Regions from separate parts of the Leucobacter sp. Psy1 genome, predicted to be linked through region 1. Evidence: riboswitches for the same ligand, from Rfam matches in the RefSeq annotation. Region 1 holds a riboswitch; the other holds the start of a gene.
What was found. Region 1 has a riboswitch for thiamine pyrophosphate ahead of K8P10_RS06750 (ABC transporter substrate-binding protein). Riboswitches for the same ligand answer to the same signal wherever they lie in the genome.
Positions count from the first base shown of each region.

Region 1 (4,811 bases):
TCGATGCGCTGGTCCGGATCTTCCGCACCGCGACCCGGCTCGAGGCCGACTTCTGGCAGCAGGCGCTCGACTCAGCGCGCTGAATCCACTCCGAGGGCTTCCAGCAGCGTTCGCTCCAGCCCGATGAACTCGGGGTCGGAGAGGACCTCCACTCCGCGCGGGCGTGGCAATGCGACGTCGACCTCCGCCAGCACCCTCGCGGGTCGCGGGGAGAGGACGACGACCCGATCCGAGAGCAGGATCGCCTCCCGGACGTCGTGCGTGATGAGCAGCGCGGTCCAGTCGTGTTCGAGCCAGACCTCTTGGAGCCACGCCTGCAGCTCGCGTTTCGTCAGTGCGTCGAGGGCTCCGAACGGTTCGTCGAGCAGGAGGGTGCGACGCTCCTGGACGACGGTGCGGAGCAGCGCCGCGCGCTGACGCATGCCACCTGAGAGCTCGTGGGGGAGCGCATCCTCGAACCCGGCCAGGCCGAATCGCGGGAACCACTCGCGCGCACGGGCCCGCGCCAGCCGACGCGGCACGCCCTGGACCTCGAGCCCGAGCGCCGCGTTGCCGAGTACGGTGCGCCAGGGGAAGAGCAGATCCTGCTGCGGCATGTACGCCGCATGATCACGGCGGCCGACAGCATCTGCACCGTCGATTCGGAGGGTGCCCGCTGAGGGCGAATCGAGACCCGCGATGAGGGAGAAGAGGGTGCTCTTGCCGCAGCCCGAGGGCCCGATGACGGAGACGAACTCACCGGGAGCCACTGAGAACGACACCTCATCGAGGACCTGCCGAGATGATCCGCCGGGCAGCGGAAACTCGCGCGAGATCCCTCCGAGCTCGAGGCCCGGGTGCGGTTCTGTGCTCGGTTGCGGTTCAGTGCTCATGCGCGGCTCTCCGCTCGGTGATGTGCCAGGGGATGACGAGACGTTCGACGATGATCGTCGAGAGGTACAGGGCGATGCTGAGCGCCGCGGTCACCCCGACCGCGGCGAGCACGAGGTCGGTGCGGAACGCGTTCTTCTGGACGCTCATGTAGATGCCGAGCCCGTGCTGGGCGCCGACGTACTCCGCGAAGATCGCACCGACCACGGCATAGGTGATGCCGATGCGGAGCGCAGTGAAGAACGACGGCAGTGCGGACGGCAGTCGTACGAGCAAGAACTCGCGGATCCGCCCGGCACCCATGCTGCGCAGCAGCGCCGAAGCCTCGCGGTCGGTGCGGGCGAACCCCTCGACGAGTCCGATCGCGATCGGGAAGAACGTGACGAGCGCCACCACGATCACCTTCGGCAGCAGTCCGAAGCCGAACCAGATGATCATGAGCGGGGCGATCGCGACGATCGGGATCGTCTGCGAGGCGACCAGCAGCGGGATGACGCCACGGCGGAGCAGCGACGACCAGTCGATGGCGATCGCGATCGCCCACGCGCACACCAGTGAGATGCCGAAGCCCACGGCGGTGACGCCGAGCGTGGCCACGGCGTGCTCGAAGATCGCCGACCGGTGCGCCCAGCCCGAACTCGCGACGAGCGACGGGGCGGGGAGTATCTGCGGGCGCACCTCGGTGAGGCGCACGGCGATCTCCCACACGCACAGCAGCGCGCCGAAGCCGGCGAGCGGCACCCACAGGTGCGTCCGGCGATGTGCCCGCACCCTCAGTCCTCGAGGTATTCGTTGGTGAAGAACGCGGACCAGTCTGGCCGCTCGGCGAGCGGCGATCCGTCGCGTTCCGCGAGCAGGCCGGCATCGAAGTAGAAGTCCCCGAGCTCGCTCCACTGCGCTTCCGTCTGCCTGCCGAACTCGCCCGCCTCGTCGAGCATGAACTGCTCCGAGAGCATGCGCTGGCTCTCCACGAGCAGATCCAGGTCGGTCAGGAGGCTGGCGTTCTCCTCCTGCAGCATCTCGGCGGCGGCCTCCGGATCATCGATCGCGTCCTTGTAGCCTCGAGCGAGCGCCTGCACGAACCCGCGGGCGAGGTCGGGGTGCTCCTCCATCCAGCTCGCGTTGCCGGCGACGATCACCTGGTACGCATCCGGAAAGCCGGAGTCGGTGTAGGCGAACGTTTTCAGATCGACGCCGCGGTGCTCGGCCTCGATCCCTTCCCAGGCCACGAACGGCACCGTGAAGTCGACCTCCCCGGCGTACAGCGCTTCGTAGGCGCTCGTGCCGAGCACGACCGTCTCGAAGTCGCCGGATCCGCCTGCCGCCTCCACGACGCCGCGCATCGTGCTGGTCTCCGCGGGGTTGTCGAATCCGCCGAAGACGAGCCCGTCGAGGTCGGCGGGGCTCTCGATGTCGTCCCGCTCAGCGAGCACAGCGACCTCGGTGGTCCACGTCTGCTGAACGGCGAGCACCGAGCGGAGGTCGGCCCCCGAGGCCATGGACAGGGTGGCGGTGTCTTGGAAGCTGATGCCGAACTCCGCCTGGCCCGCATCGACGAGCACCTCGGGATTGCTGTTGTTGAAGGGCAGCACCTCGACGTCGATGCCCGCCTCGGCGAAGTACCCCTGGTTCAGTGCGACGTAGAGACCCGTGTGGTTCGTGTTCGGCGTCCAGTCGAGTGCGAACCGGACCGTCGGGGGTTCTGCGTCGGATTCCGCGGCGCCGGCCCCGGAGCAGCCGACGAGTGCCGCGAGGACCGCGATCGCGGCGGTGACGCTGAGGGCGCTGGTGATACGCCGGGTGGGGTGGTGTGACGTGGGCATGGACTCTCGCTTTCCTCGAGGGCGAGGGAATGCGGAGCGGCCCGACGGCTCAGGGCACACCGGTTAGGTGCGGGGTGCCTGGAACGCAGGAGATTCATGCGGACATTCCCTTCGCCAGTACGAACTGGATCAGGTTCGACGGGTGTGATCTCAGCCGCCGGATGCGGCACCCCGTGTCTTCTCGGATCACCCTAGCGTATGAGTGGCTCGCGGGAGTCGCTTTCGGTGACTGCTGCCGCACGCCTGGCCGGAATCGCCAGCCCGACGATGAAGACCCCCGCGAGTACAACGCCCCAGATGATCGCCGCGAGCGTGCCGCCGACGAGGAACGGGAAATTCCAGATCGATATGCCGAGCACGAGCAGGAGTCCGATGCCGCCGGCCACGGCAGAGAGAGTCACGCCGACCGGCGCGGCATCGCCCGAGTCTCCGCGGTGCCGCGCGCCGAACGCGACGACGGCGAAGCTCGTGAGCGCCATCATCCAGATGACGCCGACGGCCCCGGCGCCCGAGTACCAGGTGTAGATCTGCAGCACGGGGTCGAGCTGCGCGAGCGCGGAGACCAGCACCACCGCGGCCGTGATCCCGGTCACCCAGAGCGAAGCGCGTGAGGGCGCCCGGTGCCTGGGGTGGACGCCGGCGAGGCTCTGCGGCAGCACGCCGCGCTGGCCGAGCGTGAAGAGGTACCGCGTGACGATGTTGTGGAACGCGAGCATGCACGCGAACATGCTCGTCACGACGAGCACTTGCACTAGATCGGCGATGATGGGCGCGACGACCTCGCCCGCGAGGGCGACCACGACGCCGTCCGGGTTCTCGTTCGCCGCGGCGACGGCGTCGGTCCCGCCCAGCCCCGAGATCACGAGCCACGACGACACGAAGTACAGGGCGCCGATCGTGCCGACCGCGATGTAGGTGGCGCGCGGAACGGTCCGCTCGGGATCCTTCGCTTCGTTGCGGAACACCGCCGTCGCCTCGAACCCGAAGAACCCGAGGAACGCGAACAGCAGTCCGAGTCCCGGTGCGCCCGACAGTGCCTCGACCGGGCTGAACGGGGTCGCGGTGAGCTCCCGGCCCGAGGCGAGCACACCGATGTCGATCGCGAGCACTGCGACGACCTCGAGCACGAGCACGACGCCGAGCACCTTCGCCGACAGTTCGATGTCGCGGTAGCCGAGCAGTCCCACGATCACGATCATGACGCCTGAGATGAGCCACCACGGCACTTCGGCGCCCGTCCACAGCGCGATGAGGTTGCCCGTCTGCACTCCGAGGTAGCAGGTCATCGACACCGTGAGCAGCACGTACGAGAGCAGCGCGATGGCCGCGGTGCCGAGCCCGGGGCATCGCCCGAGTCCGCGATGCACGTAGGAGTAGAACGCTCCAGCGTCGGGCACGCGCGGCGTCATCCAGGCGTAGCCGACCGAGAAGAGGACGAGGATCACGGTCGCGGCGAGCACCATCATGGGAGCGCCGATCGATCCGGACACCGACAGGATGATCGGGAAGTTCGCGGCGACGACGGTGATCGGAGCCGCCGCGGCGATGACCATGAAGACGATGCCGGGGACGCCGAGACGGCGGTTCAGGGTGGTTTCCACGAGTCGGAAGCCTAGCGGAAGACTCGGGTCAGCGCGGGCCTCGCCACTTCAGCGGGTCCTTCCCATGCGGTCGGGGAGCGAACGGATAGTCGAGCGGCTCGGTGGCAAGGTCGAACGGGGGAGCCGCGTAGGCGAGCTCACCGTACCCGCTGGACCGCGTGAGCGGCGCCTCTGGCGGGAGCGTCTGGACGAGCTCTCCATCAGGATCCCTGCCGGCTACCGACAACTCGAACAAGAGGTCAGCCGTGGAAGCGAGGGCGAGACGCGCGTGACCCGTGGTGCCGCTCTGGGCCCGTGCCGTGAGCAGCGACATCGTCGCCGCGAAGATGCCGTAGCCCGTGGCATGATCGAGCGCTTGCACGGGCAGCGCACCGGGGCTTCCGTCCGCGCTGCGGTACGCGTCGGCGATGCCGCACGCCGCCTGTACGACGCTGTCGAATCCGCGCCGATCTTGCCACGCTGTGCCCCATCCCCAGGCGTTGAACCGCACCACCGACAGCCCCGGGTATCGCTCGCG
Region 1 is NZ_CP083692.1:1,434,305-1,439,115, forward strand. It holds gene tenA (thiaminase II) at 1-83, shown strand, start outside; gene K8P10_RS06740 (ABC transporter ATP-binding protein) at 72-872, opposite strand; gene K8P10_RS06745 (ABC transporter permease) at 862-1,641, opposite strand; gene K8P10_RS06750 (ABC transporter substrate-binding protein) at 1,644-2,693, opposite strand; TPP riboswitch at 2,782-2,877, opposite strand; gene K8P10_RS06755 (APC family permease) at 2,885-4,294, opposite strand; gene K8P10_RS06760 (CoA transferase) at 4,323-4,811, opposite strand, start outside.

Region 2 (4,811 bases), 270 kb from region 1:
CCGAGCGCGGCCAGGAGGACACCGTGCCTGAAATAGCCGGTCGAGACGACGAGGTTCGACCCCGCTCGGCCGAGGTACGGCAGGTCGTCGGGAGTACCCGGACGGACACCGACCGTCGCCTCGAGCAGTTCGCACTCCTCGAGTCCGGGGACCACGCGAATCCCGTCGCGAAGCAGGTCGTAAAGCGAACCCGCTCGGGGGAGCCGCCCGTCGTCCTCGCGGCTGGTCGCCCCGAGAACGACGGTGCGGTCGTCGCGGGGGATGAGGTACACCGGCCGATCCTCGACGAACGCGCGGATCACCCGGGTCGTGAGTGGACGCAGTCGCTCGGGGACCCGCAGCGTCATGATGTCTCCGGCGACCGGCCTGAGGCGGAGCGGGTGCGCGCCGCGGTACCACCCAGTCACGTCGGCGGCACCCATCCCATTCGCGAGCACGACGGTCGCCCCAGAGGCATCGATGGCCCCCGACTCGCAACGGATCGACCGGCAGGGGTCGCCGCCGTCGAGGCTGACGGCCCGCTCGCGAATGAACTCGGTCCCGCGGCGTTCGAGGGCGTCGATGAGCGCGGCGGCGAAGCGTCGCGGTGCGAGCTGATGGTCTCCTGCGATCGAGACTGCGGCGGCGAGGCCGGGTGCGAGGGCGCCCTCCAGACGACGTGCCTCGCGCACGGTCAGGCGATCCACCGTCATCCCGTGCGCGCGCTGGTAGTCGGCGAGTCTCCGGAGATGGTCGGCATCCGCGCGATCCGCCGCGACCACGAGCGTCCCGTCGTCGCGGTATCCGGTCGGTAGCGGTGTCGCCGCCCCGACTCGCTGCACGACGTCGGCGGAGAGGGCAGCCGAGCGCAGCATCAGCGGGAAGAGGGCCTCCTGCCGGTACTGCACCTCGGCGATCGGCGCGAGCATGCCGCCCGCGTGGTGCGTCGCACCCGACGCCGGAGCGGGATCGATGAGCGAGACGGGAATGCCGAGCTCTGAGAGTTCGAAGCACGCCACGAGGCCGACAATGCCTCCGCCGATCACGATGGCGCGATCCGTCGTGCCGATGCCGCTCATCGTCCGGACTCGAACCCGCGGATCACCGACCTGGCCAGTCCCTCCGGATCGCGTGCCCCCATGAACTCCCGCGAGATCGCGACTCCGGTGACGCCGGTGCGCGCGAGATCGGCAGCGTCCTCAGCGGTGACATCTCCGATGGCGATCACCGGGACCGGGGATTCGGCCACCAGCGACGGGTAACCGGCGAGCCCGAGCGGCGGGCGTCCCGAGTCCTTCGTCGGGGTCGGGCGGAACGGGCCGGCACCGATGTAGTCCACGAGGTCGGCAACGTCGTGGATGGCGTGGACGAGGTCCCACGTGCCCGTCGTCACGCCGATGATCGCCGAGCTGCCGAGGAGCGCGCGAGCGTCGCGCACCGTCACATCGTCCTGCCCGATGTGCACCCCGTGTACCGGAACGCCGCGCAGCGCCAGCGCCGCCGCGACATCGACGCGGTCGTCGACCAGCACTCTCGTACCGGATGCAACTGCGGCGACCGCCTCGGCCACGTGCGTCGTGAGCTCGGTGAGCGCGCGGGCGGAGATCGGTTTCGAGCGGACCTGCACCACGCCGGCACCTCCCGCGGCTGCGGCGCGGGCCACCTCGACGGTACGACGATGGTCATCGCCGCCGGTGACCACGTGGCAACGGAAATCGGGGATCATGCTGGGACTCGCTTCCTCCGCTGGTGCTGACCAGATCAGGTTCGACGGTCCCGCGCGGCCGAAGCGCGATCTCAGCCCGATGCCTCGGGCACCCGTGGGGTACTGCCACCCACCCTAACGCGTCGTGGGGCGGGGCGCTACGGATGAGCCCCGCCCCACGACGCACGCAGGTCTCAGACCGCCTGCGGGAACGCGTCAGCCGCCTTGTCGGCGAGGTGCTGCAGGTTCTCGGGAACAGGACGGTTCTGAACCGCCATCGTCTGCGCCCAGAGCCGACCCGCACGATACGACGAGCGGACGAGCGGCCCGGCGAGCACTCCGGCGAAACCGATCGCGTCCGCATCGGCCTTGAGCTCGACGAATTCCTCTGGGCGGACCCAGCGATGCACTGGTCGGTGCAGTTTCGACGGGCGCAGGTACTGGGTGAGCGTGAGGATGTCGCACCCGGAATCGAACAGTTCCTGCATCGTGTCGTGCACCTCCGCGCGCTCCTCGCCCATGCCGAGAATCAGGTTCGACTTCGTGATCATCCCCGCCTCACGTGCCTGCCGGATGACGTCGAGCGACCGCTGATACCGGAACCCAGGGCGGATGCTGCGGAAGAGGCGGGGAACGGTCTCGAGGTTGTGCGCGAACACTTCGGGCTTCGCGTCGAATACCTGCTGCAAATCGGACGGACGCCCACCCAGGTCGTCCGCGAGTACCTCGACCCCGGAGCCCGGGTTCAACTCGTGAATCTGGCGGATGGTCTCGGCGTACAACCAGGCTCCGGTATCCGGCAGATCATCTCGCGTCACGCCCGTGATCGTCGCGTAGCGCAGGCCCATGGTGCGCACCGACTCGGCGACGCGACGCGGCTCGTCGGTGTCGAGGGGGAGCGGTTTGCCCGAGGTGATCTGGCAGAAGTCGCAGCGCCGCGTGCAGATCGACCCGCCGATGAGGAATGTCGCCTCGCGGTCCTCCCAGCACTCGTAGATGTTCGGGCATCCTGCCTCCTGGCAGACCGTGTGGAGACCCTCGCGCTGCACGAGACCTCGCACGTCGGTGTACTCAGGACCGGTTTTGGCTCGCGTCTTGATCCACTCGGGCTTGCGCTCGATGGGAGTCTCGGCGTTTCTGGCCTCGATGCGCAGGAGTGTACGCCCGTTCGCGGTGGGTCGTCCCTCCTGGTCAGGCGAGGGGGCGGAAGCGGCGGGGGGTTGCCCGCCTCCGCATCCTCCGGTCGCGACGACCAGTTCGGGTTCACGCGGCGCGACCTTCAGCGCCTTTTCGGCTCTAGTCTGCTCGGCGAGCACCTCGGAGAGAGGGGCGCCGATGTTGCGCGCGCTCATGCGGCGAGCTCCTCGAGTGCGGCGACCAGACGCGGAGTGATGACCGGCACCACATCCGCAGGGGTGATCGCCGTTCCCGCGAGGGTGCTCAGCGTGGCCGCGCCGGCGTCGGTGATGCCGCACGGTACGAAACCGCCGAACGGTTCGAGCGAGTTGCTGCAGTTCAGGGCGAAACCGTGGGTAATGACGTGCGCCCGTGCACGGAGACCGATCTGCGCGTACTTCGCCTCGGCGGCTCCCGCCTGAGCCCACACCCCGGTGCGACCGGCGACCCGGTACCCGGTGACCCCGAACTCGGCGGAGACGTCGATGATGACCTGCTCGAGCGCGCGGACCACGTCGACGACGCCCCGGTTCGGGCTGAGCTTGATGATGGGATACCCGACGAGCTGGCCTGGCCCGTGCCAGGTGACGAGGCCCCCTCGATCAACGGGTACGACCGGAGTGCCATCGGTGGGGTACTCCTCCGGACGCGCGCGCCGCCCTGCCGTGTACACGTGCTCGTGTTCGAGCAGGATCAGGGTGCCGTCGTCCTCCCCGGCGACAACGCGATCCGCCGCCGTGCGTTGCAGCTGGAGGCCATCGGCGTAGGGGACGAAATCGGGGTCGAGTCCGGCGACATCAACGGCCACCGACGATTGAGCGATCATGCTCCCAGATTAGTTGAACCGCGTGCAAAAAGGCCAATCCCGCAAAAAACCGCCCGGTGCCGACGGGGTCGTCAGCGCCGGGCGGCAAGGTTTCGGCCCTCAGAGGGAGCGGAAGACCGCGACGACTTTGCCGAGCACGTCGGCGAAGTCGCCGAGGATGGGCTCGAAGGCGCTGTTGCGCGGCAGCAGCCAGGTGTGCCCATCGCGGCGGCGGAGCACCTTCACGGTCGCCTCTCCATCCAGGAGGGCCGCTACGATATCGCCGTTCTCGGCGTCGTTCTGCTGACGGATCACCACGTAGTCGCCGTCGCAGATCGCGGCGTCGATCATGGAGTCACCGACCACACGGAGCATGAAGAGCTGCCCCTCGCCCACGAGGTGCCGAGGCACCGGCATGACCTCGTCCACCTGCTGCTCCGCGGTGATCGGAATGCCTGCCGCGATCTGCCCGACCAGCGGTACATACGCGGCCTCTTCCGGGGTCGCGCTCGAGGGAGTGGGGTCGCTCATGCTCGGGAGTTCGATGAGGATCTCGAGCGCGCGCGGCCGATTCGGGTCGCGCCTGAGGTATCCGAGCAGCTCCAGTCGCGTGAGCTGGTGGGTCACGCTCGACAGGGAGGCAAGCCCTACCGCATCACCGATCTCGCGCATGCTCGGCGGGTAACCGCGCGATGCCACCGACTGACCAATGAACTCGAGGATCGCCTGCTGCTTCTCGGTGAGCGGCTTGGCGGATTTCGATGGCTTCGAGGGGCTCACGGTGGGTCCTTTCCCGGGGCGGCGACGCGAATGTCAGAGGTGCGTGGTTGAGTGCTGCTCGTGATCCCGAGTGTAGGTGAAGTGTTCGAGTGGAACAAACATCCATTCGAGTGTGTCGCGGATTTCGCCGCGGAATATTCGAACACTTGACTTGATCTTCGAAAAAGGGGTATATATATTCGAAAGAAGCGTTCGGTTCGATGAGAACACTCGAACGTTTCATCCGAAAGGAGAGAGCAATGACCGCCATCGCAGCATTCGATCAGGCACGAGACGACGCTCAGGGCGCCATCACGGGTGAAGCAACGCACCTCCGCTTGACGCACCGGGGCCGAGTCGTGTTCGGCACCCTCGGCACGCTCCTGG
Region 2 is NZ_CP083692.1:1,164,778-1,169,588, forward strand. It holds gene thiO (glycine oxidase ThiO) at 1-1,058, opposite strand, end outside; gene K8P10_RS05525 (thiamine phosphate synthase) at 1,055-1,705, opposite strand; TPP riboswitch at 1,700-1,811, opposite strand; gene lipA (lipoyl synthase) at 1,879-3,036, opposite strand; gene lipB (lipoyl(octanoyl) transferase LipB) at 3,033-3,686, opposite strand; gene lexA (transcriptional repressor LexA) at 3,786-4,445, opposite strand; gene K8P10_RS05545 (LysM peptidoglycan-binding domain-containing protein) at 4,685-4,811, shown strand, end outside.
Region 2: linked by a shared signal. The riboswitch ahead of K8P10_RS05525 (thiamine phosphate synthase) and the one ahead of K8P10_RS06750 (ABC transporter substrate-binding protein) in region 1 are both predicted to bind thiamine pyrophosphate.